Regions from separate parts of the Rahnella sp. PD12R genome, predicted to be linked through region 3. Evidence: predicted binding sites of a transcription regulator. Region 3 holds the regulator's gene; each other region holds the start of a gene.
The links. Region 3 encodes PurR, which represses purine synthesis genes. Its sites were predicted from a motif close to CANGCAAACGTTTGCNTG; they were not measured.
Positions count from the first base shown of each region.

Region 1 (4,245 bases), on a different contig from region 3:
TCACGGGTGCCGCTCAGCGGGCGGCTCAATGAGTGATCAGTTAGCCTGTACAGCGGGCTTCCAGATGCGATCTTTAATCTCAACAGGTTTTGGCAAAATGTGGTTTTCATAGAACAAATCGGCGGTTTGCTGCTGGCGTTTTTCCGTTTCCGCGCTGACCGGTGTGATAGGCATGTCCGGCAGGTGATCGAGATAAGACGCCACGACTTTATCCGGCAACCCCATCGACTGGGAAAGCAGCGTGATGCTTTGCGCACGGTCGGTTTTCGTCAGCGCATTCGCCTGCGTTAACACGTCCAGAACGGCGCTGATAAATTGCGGATTCGCTTCGGTATATTTTTTCGGTGCCAGATAGAAAGAACCGGTCTGGTGCAGCGTGGAACCGTCGGTCAGCACGCGAACATCGCCCTGAACCTGTGCGGCAGAATAGTAGGGATCCCAGATAGCCCAGGCATCGACGTCATGTTGCTGGAAAGCCGCGCGGGCGTCGGCGGGTGTCAGATAAACCGGCTGGATATCGGTGAATTTCAGCCCGGCCTGTTGCAGCGCACGAAGCAGTAAATTGTGCGAACTGGAGCCTTTCTGGAAAGCAACTTTATGGCCTTTCAGGTCCGCGACAGTTTTAATCGGGCTGTTGCTGTCGACCAGAATAACTTCAGCTTTCGGCTTAGGCGGTTCAGAACCGATATACAGCAAATCCGCGCCTGCGGCCTGCGCGAACAGCGGTGGCAAATCACCGGTTCCGCCCAGATCAATACTGCCAACGTTCAGTGCTTCAAGGATCTGCGGCCCGGCAGGAAATTCCACCCAGCTGATTTTGGTGTCCGGGAAACGTTTTTCCAGTAACTGATGGGATTTCGCCAGCACAAGACCGACGGATCCTTTCTGGTAGGCGATGCGTAACTGCGCGGGATCTTTTTCCTGCGCAAGCGCCGTACCGCTCAAAGTCAGGCTGGTCAGCAGCCCGGCAATAACCGGCAGGCGACGTAATAAAGAGAAGGATGCTGGCATGGTTAATTCCTTTTAAAGTTAAACGCGCAATGCCTGGGCAGAAAGGGACGCAACAGACGGCGCCAGCGGGCGGCGGCGGCTGAGTGCCAGATAGAAGTTTTCCAGTGATTCGGTCAGACGCTCTTCCAGTGCGGGATCAAGCTTCGCCGGGTAATTCTGGTAATCGGTGATCAGGCTGTCATCAGCGAAAACGCCCTGCAAAACTTCCTGCGCTTTGAGCGACGCCAGCACCGGTTTGAGCGCGTAATCTACCGCGAGCATGTGGCCGATCGAACCTGCGGTAGCCAGCGGCAGGACGACTTTATGGTCGAGCGCGCGCTCCGGCAGTAAATCCAGCAATGTCTTGAGCGCACCGGAAAACGAGGCTTTATAGACCGGCGTTGCCACGATCAATCCATCGGCGCTTGCCAGTTCAGCATTCAGCTGTTTGAGCTGCGGGCTGGCGAAATTTGCGAACAGCAGATCGTCAGCGGAAAAATCCTGAATCGTATAGGTGAAAACCTCGATGCCGCGGCTTGCCAGCCACTGATGGCTGAGCGCCAGCAGGGAGGAAGAACGTGAAGGTTGTCGCGGGCTGCCTGCGATTGTTATAACGCGCATCTCTCTTCCTTATAACAAAAAGTAATAGAACCATTATTTTCTTTAACAAAGTGGAGTAAACGTAACAGGGGGACGCCGCGCACCGGAAATCTCAATTTTGGCTATGAATAGTTTGAAAACGGATAAAGCAGGGATGAAGCGGGCGCGGAGGGATAAAAGTAAAATTAAGGTAAATAAAAAGTAATCGTTTGCGTACGGAAACAATTATTGTGCCAATCCGCCGGTTATCGTTTCCAATTGCCCGACGCTTAGTCGATAATACCGCCCCGTCTAGCCACCGGGAATCCAGGAGTCTCCATGTATTATCCTTTTGTCAGGAAAGCACTGTTTCAGCTCGATCCAGAACGCGCCCACGAGTTAACCTTCCGTCAGTTAAGCCGCATCTCCGGCACCCCCCTTGAGTTTTTAATTCGTCAGTCCGTTCCGGCCAAACCGGTGACCTGCATGGGATTAACCTTTAAGAACCCGCTGGGGCTGGCTGCTGGCCTGGATAAAGACGGCGAATGTATTGATGCACTCGGCGCAATGGGATTTGGTTTTGTGGAAGTGGGAACCGTGACGCCGCGTGCGCAGGCGGGTAATGATAAGCCACGTTTATTCCGCATCGTTGAAGCAGAAGGCCTGATTAACCGCATGGGTTTCAATAACCACGGCGTGGATAATCTGGTGAATAACGTCAAAAAATCCCATTTTGGCGGCATCCTGGGGATTAATATCGGCAAGAATAAAGATACGCCGGTCGAGCAGGGTAAAGATGATTATCTGACCTGTATGGAAAAGGTATATCCGTACGCGGGTTATATCGCGGTGAATATTTCTTCACCAAATACGCCGGGATTACGTTCACTGCAATACGGTGAAGCGCTGGATGATTTACTGGCGGCGATTAAAAATAAGCAGCTTGAACTTCAGCAACGTCATCAGAAATATGTGCCGGTTGCTGTGAAGATCGCGCCGGATCTTTCTGAGGAAGAATTGATCCAAATAGCCGACAGTCTGGTGCGTCATAATATGGATGGCGTGATTGCGACTAACACGACGCTCGATCGTAAACTGATCCAGGGCCTTAATCATTGTGATCAGGTTGGCGGACTGAGCGGTCGCCCGCTGCAACTGCGCAGCACAGAAATTATCCGCATGCTGTCAAATGAATTACAAGGTCGTCTGCCTATTATTGGCGTCGGTGGCATTGATTCACTGACGGCAGCGCGTGAAAAAATGGCAGCCGGTGCATCATTAATTCAAATCTATTCCGGATTTATCTTCCGCGGGCCAGGTTTGATCAAAGATATTGTTACCCACCTCTGATATTTTTCATCCTTAAGGCGAGTCAGGGGTTTATTTATTAACCCGGCTCGTCTATATTTTGTCCACTGACCATTATTCAGGCTCAGGATTTGTCTGATATCCGTTCGTAATAAAAAATTCTATTCTTATCGGATCGGGTAACAATAGAACATCACGAACAAACAGGCAGAGGGCATCGCGCAAACAGGATGACGAAATGAAAATCAAACCAGATGATAATTGGCGTTGGTATTTTGATACTGAACATGACCGGCTTATGTTGGATCTCGCTAATGGCATGATTTTCCGTTCCCGATTCCCCGCTAAAATGTTAACGCCGGATGCTTTCGGCGATATGTCATTTTGTGTCGATGATGCGGCGCTGTATTTTGATTTCGAAGAACAGTGCAAACATATTCGACTGGCCGCCGAACAGCGCGCCGAATTAGTATTAAATGCATTAGTCGCTTTTCGCTTTTTAAAACCGCTGATGCCAAAGAGCTGGCATTTCAGTCAGCAACATCGTCCTTTCCAGCCAGCAAACGGTCAGCTTGCGCAGGTGCAGGTAATGGAAAGCGGTGAGCAGGCGACATTACTGGTGGTTGAGTCCGGTGATAACGCCAGTCTGTGCCTGCTGGCGCAGGAACGTCTGACAGTGGCAGGGCGCGGGATGGTGTTAGGCGATGCGATTAAAGTGATGCATGACCGGCTGATGCCAGCGGCATTCCGGGTAGACAGCGATGTCTACGATCAGGCAGTTTAAGTTCATTATTCCGGTTAAAACTGCCTGACCCTGCGTTAAATGCGCTTCCTAGCCGATAATAATATCTGAGGCCGGAATACAGCTGCACGACAATATCATTCCGTCTTTACCCACGGCGCTTTCTTTCAGCGGCGAAACTTTTCCCTCTTGTAATGTCATTTTGCAGGCACCACATATTCCCGCACGACACGAATACGGGATCCGTAATCCCTGCAATTCCAGTTGTTCGAGCAAAATCTGCTGATTATTCCCGGTGAACTGCGTGCCCTGATAATTGATGGTCACGTCCTGCGCAGTGCTTTTCGGCGCGTCGACGTTTTCAACCACTTCACCTGCGCCGTAAGGCCGCGCTGGTTTAGTGGCCAGCACCTCAACGCTGTCGCCCGCACGGATCACGCCGGTATTACGCGCAATCATATTCTGGCCGAAATCCACGTCGCCATCGCTCGCAGTTCGGTAGCCCTGCAAAGTTTTCAGCGGTTCTCCTCGAGGATGTTTACGTCCGCGCTCAATGCTGACGGTGGTGAAAATACAGCGGCTGCAGGGTTTGACCAGATCGAAAATGACTTCGCCGATACGGATCG
Region 1 is NZ_JAHTMS010000002.1:547,143-551,387, reverse strand. Features, by position in the region: gene KWG64_RS06645 (sulfonate ABC transporter substrate-binding protein) at 37-1,011, opposite strand; gene ssuE (NADPH-dependent FMN reductase) at 1,030-1,611, opposite strand; gene pyrD (quinone-dependent dihydroorotate dehydrogenase) at 1,909-2,919, shown strand; gene KWG64_RS06630 (cell division protein ZapC) at 3,116-3,661, shown strand; gene KWG64_RS06625 (YcbX family protein) at 3,710-4,245, opposite strand, start outside.
Region 1: a site for PurR is predicted at 1,789-1,806, ahead of pyrD (quinone-dependent dihydroorotate dehydrogenase). Genes of this name have one in related genera too.

Region 2 (4,245 bases), on a different contig from region 3:
CATATCAATTTTACCGACTTCTGCCGCGGTCAGCCCGGCATCGCCGGTCAGCGCGCCGAGTATATCGCCGGGACGGATTTTGGCTTTACGGCCACCGTCGATGCACAGCGTGGCCATTTCAGCATCCAGCGCCACTGGCGTTGCCGCCAGTGCCTGCGCGGCAGGTTGCCAGGTGAACCGCTGACGGGTGTAATCTTCGAGCGCCGTCACACGTGGCATTTCCTGCGGAGTCACCAGACTGACCGCAAGACCGCTGGTTCCCGCGCGCCCTGTACGGCCTACACGGTGAACGTGAACTTCCGGGTCGAAAGACAGTTCATAGTTAATGACCAGACCTAACTGTTTGATGTCCAGACCGCGCGCCGCAACGTCTGTTGCGACCAGCACACGACAGCTGCCGTTGGAGAAACGCACCAGTACTCGGTCACGGTCACGCTGCTCGAGGTCGCCGTTCAGCGCCAGCGCGCTGATCCCTTTGCCAGCCAGTGCGTCACACACTTCCTGGCAGTCGCGCTTGGTATTACAGAACACTACGCACGATGTCGGCTGATGCTGGTACAACACCGCCGCCAGCAGGGATAAACGCTGATGTTTATCCGCTTCGATAAACACCTGCTTGATGTCTGCCACATCATCTTCGCCTTCAATTTCCACTTTCAGCGGCTCGCGCTGGAATTTGGAGCTGATGCGTTCAATGCCGTCCGGATACGTCGCGGAGAACAGCAGCGTCTGGCGGGTTTGCGGCGTATAGCTGACCACATCTTCAATATCTTCACTAAAACCCATGTCCAGCATGCGGTCGGCTTCATCGAGCACCAGCACTTTGAGATCATCCAGCTTCAGCGTGCCTTTGCGCAGGTGTTCCTGAATACGGCCCGGCGTGCCGACCACGATGTGCGGCTGACGAACCAGCGATTCGTTCTGAGGGCCGATTGACTGGCCGCCGCAAAGGGTCAGGATTTTGATGTTCTGGGTAAAACGCGCCAGACGACGTAATTCTTTACTGACCTGATCGGCCAGTTCGCGCGTCGGGCAAAGCACCAGCGCCTGCGCCACAAACTGTGAAACAGTGATGCTGTTCAGCAAACCAATGCCGAAAGCGGCTGTTTTACCACTGCCGGTTTTGGCTTTGGCGCGGACGTCCTGACCTTGCAGGATAGCGGGCAAAGAGGCTTCCTGAATCGGGGTCATTTCGGTGTAACCCAGTTCATTCAGGTTGGAAAGTTGCTCAGCGGGCAATGTCAGGACAGAAAAGGAATGCGTGCTCAAGGCGATAACTCTTTATGTGAGGCAAAAATCGGGGCAGCGGCAGGAGATCTGGCGCCATGGTTTGCTAAATGATAACAGAGACGCCCGCAGACTGCCTTAAACAGCAGAAAACCGGCTTAAAAAATCCTGTAAATCCCCTTCTTACGTAGACAGGGAATTTTTCAAACACGCCGCGCAATCGTTTTCGTCCCTGATAATTTCAGATATACTGCGCCGCGAAATTCTTACTTTCCTTCATCAAAGATCTGGGTACGAAGCTATGTTAACCATTGGTACTGCACTGCGCACCGGCGCCACCCGCGTCATGTTGTTAGGCTCTGGCGAGCTGGGTAAAGAAGTGGCGATCGAATGTCAGCGCCTGGGTCTGGAGGTGATCGCCGTCGATCGCTATGCGGATGCACCCGCGATGCAGGTCGCTCACCGCAGCCATGTCATTAACATGCTCGATGGCGATGCGCTGAAAGCCGTTATTGAAAGCGAACGCCCTGATTTTATCGTGCCGGAAATTGAAGCTATCGCCACCAGCATGCTGGTTGAGCTGGAAAAACAGGGCCATAACGTGGTGCCGTGCGCCGAAGCGACGCGTCTGACCATGAACCGTGAAGGCATCCGCCGTCTGGCCGCGGAAACCCTCAAACTCCCGACATCGACGTATCAGTTTGCTGACGACGAAGCGTCTTTCCGTCAGGCCGTCGACGCAATCGGTTATCCGTGCATCATCAAGCCGGTGATGAGTTCATCCGGTAAAGGCCAGAGCCTGATCCGCAGCGCTGAGCAGTTACAGACAGCCTGGGATTATGCCCAGCAAGGTGGCCGTGCCGGTGGAGGACGCGTCATTGTTGAAGGTCTGGTGAAGTTTGATTTTGAAATTACGCTGCTGACTATCAGCGCCATTGACGGCATTCATTTCTGCGCGCCAATCGGGCATCGTCAGGAAGATGGCGATTACCGCGAATCCTGGCAGCCGCAGCAAATGACCGAACTGGCATTGCAGCGCGCGAAAGATATCGCGGAGAAAGTGGTGAAGGCGCTGGGCGGCAAAGGGCTGTTTGGCGTTGAGCTGTTTGTCTGTGGCGATGAAGTGATTTTCAGCGAAGTTTCACCGCGTCCACACGACACCGGAATGGTCACGCTGATTTCTCAGGATATGTCCGAGTTCGCCCTGCACGTTCGCGCATTCTTAGGTCTGCCGGTTGGGAAAATCCGCCAGTTCGGCCCGTCGGCTTCCGCGGTTATCCTGCCGGAACTGACCAGCAGCAACGTTTCTTTCAGCGGGCTGGAAAACGCGCTGACCGGTTTCAACCAGATCCGTCTGTTCGGTAAACCGGAAATCAGTGGCAAACGCCGTCTGGGTGTGACGCTGGCGATTGCCGATAACGTTGAAGACGCGGTTGAGCAGGCAAAACAAGCCGCAGCGGCGGTTACCGTTAAAGGCTGATGCCTGAATAAAGATGAAAAAAAACCGGACTCCGCAAAGGGTCCGGTTTTTTTTATGCCCGATATGGACTTATCAGGGCAGAAATTTACTCGTCTTCGTCATCAAAGATAACGGTCACGCGATCGCCTTTGTGCGTTTCACGGATTTCTTCCGCAACGGTTGCAATGGCTTCGCCGCTGCTCATTCCGGTTTCCATTAACTGGCGGATACGATCGGCGGCCTGTTCTTGTTCGGAATGTGATAATGAAGGCATACCTGTCAGCATGGGAGATTCCTGTTGTACGTTAAACCGGCCCGCAGGCTGCGGGGTTGCACAGTATACGCCTTATTGCTGCAAATCGCCTGTGCTGCTTTCAGGCAGCCGAATCTATGTTAGGATCGACGCTATAATACGTTTTAATTGCGCCCGGAAGCTCTTACCTGCCATGCAATCCACCCGTTCCGTAAATTTTCATACTTTGCCTTATCATACCGATGCGCTGTCCGAGCAATTTTCTGCGCTCTCAGCTTTACCGTGGGCCATGCTTTTGCATTCCGGCTCTGCGCTGCATCAGCATAATCGCTTTGATATTCTGGTGGCGGATCCGCTGGTCACGCTGACGACGCGCGGTGATATCACGCAAGTTGAGCAAAACGGTGAAATAACGTCACGGACAGACGATCCGTTTGCCCTGCTGGAAGAATACCTTTCGGCATCCGGTTTGCAGGCGGAAAGCTCGCCTGATTTTCCGTTTCTGGGCGGCGCGCTCGGGCTGTTTGGCTATGATTTAGGGCGGCGTATTGAGGCGCTGCCCGACACGGCAGAACAGGACATCGCTCTGCCGGATATGGCGGTGGGTATTTATGACTGGGCGTTGATCGCCGATCACCATCTGCAACGTGTGACGCTGATTTGCCACCAGGATGTTGCCGGCCGCCTGCACTGGCTGGCGCAACAGAAGGCCACCGCCGCGCAGCCTTTCCGGCTCAAAGCGCCGTGGCAGTCCAACATGACCCGCGAGGCATACGGTGAAAAATTCCGCCAGATTCAGGAATACATTCACAACGGCGATTGCTATCAGATTAACCTCGCGCAGCGATTTTCAACGCACTATTCCGGTGAGGAGTGGCAGGCATTTTTGCAGCTGAACAATGCGAATCGTACCCCCTTCTCGGCGTTTCTACGTTTGCCTGAAAACACGGTGATCAGTCTGTCGCCTGAACGGTTCATCTGGCTGAAAGACCAACAGATCCAGACGCGCCCGATTAAAGGGACGTTGCCACGCAGCGAGGATCCCGCAGAAGATGCACATCAGGCTGAGCGGCTGGCGGCATCGGAAAAAGATCGTGCGGAAAATCTGATGATCGTCGATTTATTGCGAAATGACATTGGCCGCGTTGCCACGCCGGGCAGCGTGCGCGTTCCCGAATTATTCAAAGTCGAGCCTTTCCCTGCGGTCCATCATCTGGTCAGCACCATCACAGCAAAACTGCCGGAAGCGTGCCACGCCAGTGCGTTGCTGCGCGCCTGTTTTCCCGGCGGCTCGATTACCGGCGCA
Region 2 is NZ_JAHTMS010000009.1:164,285-168,529, reverse strand. Features, by position in the region: gene dbpA (ATP-dependent RNA helicase DbpA) at 1-1,269, opposite strand, end outside; gene purT (formate-dependent phosphoribosylglycinamide formyltransferase) at 1,529-2,707, shown strand; gene KWG64_RS18310 (YoaH family protein) at 2,793-2,972, opposite strand; gene pabB (aminodeoxychorismate synthase component 1) at 3,133-4,245, shown strand, end outside.
Region 2: a site for PurR is predicted at 1,441-1,458, ahead of purT (formate-dependent phosphoribosylglycinamide formyltransferase). Genes of this name have one in related genera too.

Region 3 (4,245 bases):
GCCTGAACGGCCTGTGCAGAGAAACCGCAGCTTGGCAGTTTTGGAGAACCTTTCATGTACAGCAGAATCGGGTTTTCAGAAACTTGCTTCTGAATTTTTTCAATCGTTGGAGTGGTCATTTCTTGCTTCCTCAAGCCGGTACAGGCTGTCACGGTCATTACTCTTCACGCGCAGCACACAGAGACGGTGCGCAATCACAATGCTTTCTATTGTAACGATGGCTGCCACCAGATAAAAACGCCAATTTTTGTGGGGTCTTTCTCAATACTGGCATTTTCCTAAACAATCTTCAGCGCTTGCGTTAAGGCTCACATATTTAAAGATTCATCGAGAATAACATTTTTGCCGTTCCACGATAATGTCAGATTTGCAAAATCCCATTCTTTAACTTAAATAATAACATGATGAAAAGTGGTTATTTTTTTGACTAAAAATGGCGGTTATTTCGACATAAAAAAAGCTATTAACTTTTTCTCACAATATGATCTAGAATCGAGGCAATTCGTGCTTTTTTGTCTCGTTCTTTTAGGCAATACTCTGACATCCCTGATGTTTAACCCTACCACTCATGGTAACGAAGCTATGCGCTTACTGTTCACGCTTTTTGTGCTGCTCTTTACCCAGCTGTTTCTGAATATGGCTCATGCGTCGCCACAGACTCGTGTCGCGGCCGACCAGCGAAAGAGTCATGTTAACCAGGTCACGCCTGAAGAACGCCGAAAGCGAAAAACGGCAGCCGCGAAAACCAGCAAGAAAACCAAAGTCGCGCCGGTTTCAGAACCTAAAACTCAGGAAAAAAATTCGAAGAAGAAAGTCAAAAGCACTGAACTGGTTAAGCGAAAGACGTCTTCTGAAAAAACAGTAAAAACGACGCGGGCCGAGAGTAAAAAAGAAAAAACACTCAAGACAACACGGGCCGAGGCGAAAGCAGGGAAGCAAACGAAAACCCGCTCTCTCGCTAAAAACAGCAGTGAAAAGGCCAGTAAAAAAGAAGCGTATGGCCGCCACCGCAAAGGCAAAAAGTTACGTGAAGAAGACAGTAAACCGATAACGCTCAGCGCCACACACAAGAAACGTTATCAGCACGCACAACAAACTGCGATGACCAAACTGATGCACCAGGTCGGCAAACCTTACCGCTGGGGCGGAACGTCACCGAATACAGGTTTCGACTGCAGCGGACTGGTTTACTACGCATACAAAGATTTGATCCGCATTAAAATGCCCCGCACAGCGAATGAAATGTACCACTTGCGCGATGCGGCTCCGGTCAAACGGGGTGAATTAGAATCCGGCGATCTGGTTTTCTTCCGGATTAATAACCGAGGCGCCGCAGACCATGTCGGTGTTTACGTAGGAAACGGGAAGTTTATCCAGTCACCGCGCACCGGCGAAGACATTAAGATCACCTCACTGGGTGACGATTACTGGCAAGATCATTATGTAGGCGCACGTCGGGTAATGACCCCTAAGACGATCCGATAATAAACAATTCGTTAAGTCTGAAGTTTCGCTAATCAGCCATTGAATAGCATTTAACGAAGAGTTTCTGCAGGGAAGAGTATCGGCGGAACGGGTGACTGCGTAAAATTGAAAAGGGCGATTCCTGTTATAGGTAATCGCCCTTTTTTATTGCGGCTTTCACGCAAATCAGTTCATCACTGCGGTGAAGCTGAAAGCAATAATCACGAGCAAAGCGCAGACCGTAGTGATCAAAGAAAATTTCAGGTTGCTGTCCATCAAACCCCCTTACGGATCAAATTGTGGCGTTCGTTTAGCCACACTAAATGTGTGCCAACGCATTTTCTCACAATTCGCATTTAAAATCTTGTGCTGAATGACAACAGGTTCATGACAATTTTACTTCCACTTTCCTGCATTATAAGTGAAAATTGTCGGTTACCACGCCTGTGTGCCGGTCGATTTCACCCGAGAGCATTTCACGCCTCACTCTGAAGAATCCACCCAACGATTTCACTGCCCTTTTCGAAGTCAGCAGTTAAATCCACGCAAGCAAACGATTAACATAATGCTAACGTGCTGAAACACGTGAGCACAGGAGTCATTTTTTACATGGCAACGATTAAAGATGTCGCAAAGCGCGCTGGCGTTTCCACCACAACCGTGTCGCACGTCATCAATAAAACCCGTTTCGTCGCCGAAGAAACCCGAGCCGCGGTTCTCCTTGCAATCAAAGAGTTACACTATTCTCCCAGCGCCGTGGCACGCAGCCTGAAGGTCAATAACACTAAAACTATCGGCCTGCTGGCAACGTCCAGTGAAGCGCCCTACTTCGCCGAAGTGATTGAGGCCGTGGAAAACAGCTGTTTCTCAAAAGGCTATACGCTGATTTTGTGTAACTCGCACAATAATCTGGAGAAGCAACAGGCCTACCTGCAAATGCTGGCGCAAAAGCGCGTCGACGGTTTACTGGTGATGTGCGCGGAATATCCGGACGAATTGCTGAACATGCTTGAAGAATACCGCTCCATCCCGATGGTTGTGATGGACTGGGGCGAAGCGCGTAAGAATTTCACCGACAGCATTATCGATAACGCGTTCGAAGGCGGTTATATGGCCGGACGTTATCTGATTGAACGTGGTCATCGTGATATCGGCGTGATCCCGGGGCAGCTGGCGCGAAACACCGGCGGCGGCCGTTTCCAGGGCTTCGTGAAAGCACTGACGGAAGCCAATATTCCTCTTCGTGAAGAATGGGTCGTTCAGGGCGACTTTGAGCCGGAATCGGGCTATCAGGCCATGCACAAAATTCTGATGCAGAAAAACCGTCCGACGGCCGTATTCTGTGGCGGCGACGTGATGGCAATGGGCGCAATTTGTGCCGCCGATGAACTGGGCCTGCGCGTACCGCAGGATATTTCCGTGATTGGCTATGACAACGTGCGTAATGCGCGCTATTTCTCGCCGGCACTGACGACAGTTCATCAGCCAAAAGAACGTCTGGGCGAAATGGCATTTACCATGCTGCTGGACAGAATTATCAGCAAACGCGAAGAGTCGCAGACCATTGAAGTGCATCCGAAACTGGTTGAGCGCCGTTCCGTGGCCGACGGCCCGTACCGCGATTACCGCCGTTAACTTTCATTAAACGCCTGTGCCGCAGGCGTTTTTTTTGTCAGTCGCGCAACCATTCCCGGTTCATCGTTTCCGTATCGCCCATGTATTCCAGCAGCCACGCCAGCGAAGGCGACGGATTGCTCTGATCCCACGTCAGGCAGCACGGGCTGTCCGGAAATGTATTTTCCAGCGACAGAACCTGCAATTTCTGCTGTTCAATCCAGGGCGTCACGCGGTGAACCGGCATCATGCCTACGCATAAACCTTCATTCAGACATTCCAGCGCACACGTCCAGTCGGGAACCACCAGCCGCCGCTGGTTATCCAGCGTCCAGGTATCGCGTTTCGGCAATGTCCGCGATGTATCTTCCAGGCAAAGCGCCGGATAAGGCCGTAACTGATCGTCACTCAGTGTTCCCGACGTCTGCGCCAGCGGATGTTGTGCGCTGACCACACAATGCCAGTCCATAAAACCCATATCGCGGAAATTGAACCGTCCTCCGACGGGGATCGCCCGCGTCGCGCCGATGGCGACATCCGCCCGCCCGTCTACCAGCGCGTCCCAGACACCGTTAAAGACTTCAGAATGAATGATGAGTTCGGTATCCGGGAAATGGCGATAGAAATCCAGCACCAGCCGCCGCGTCCGCGCGGGTCTAACGATACGGTCAACGGCCACCCGTAATTCTCCGCGCCAGCCGTTGGCGACCTGCTGACACTGGCGGCGGGTCGCTATCATTTTTTTTGTCAGAACGCGTGCTTCATCGACAAAAACTTTACCGGCAGGAGTCAGAACAACGTCGCGGTGTCTGCGTTCAAACAACGGAACAGCCAGCCACTGTTCAAGCTGACGAACGGTGTAGCTGATGGCAGAAGGAACCCGGTGCAAGTCCTGCGCAGCAGCGCTGAAACTGCCTGTTCGGGCGACAGCATCGACCACTTCAAGAGCATATTCTGACCACATCGTTTAGCCTTCAATATTTTTGATAGCAGATTGCAAATATTAGCGTTTCACAAGCCTGTTATCAAAGCGTTAAACTCCGCATCCGATACGATTTCCGCGTCAAATCATCTGCAATAAATAAATTAAAGAGACAATAATGAAACCCTCACTTGGATTTATGCTCTATCTTGCCGGGCTGAGCATGCTTGGCTTTTTAGCGACAG
Region 3 is NZ_JAHTMS010000011.1:46,881-51,125, reverse strand. Features, by position in the region: gene KWG64_RS19925 (Grx4 family monothiol glutaredoxin) at 1-119, opposite strand, end outside; gene KWG64_RS19920 (C40 family peptidase) at 583-1,485, shown strand; gene KWG64_RS25910 (YnhF family membrane protein) at 1,651-1,740, opposite strand; gene purR (HTH-type transcriptional repressor PurR) at 2,074-3,099, shown strand; gene punR (DNA-binding transcriptional activator PunR) at 3,137-4,042, opposite strand; gene punC (purine nucleoside transporter PunC) at 4,179-4,245, shown strand, end outside.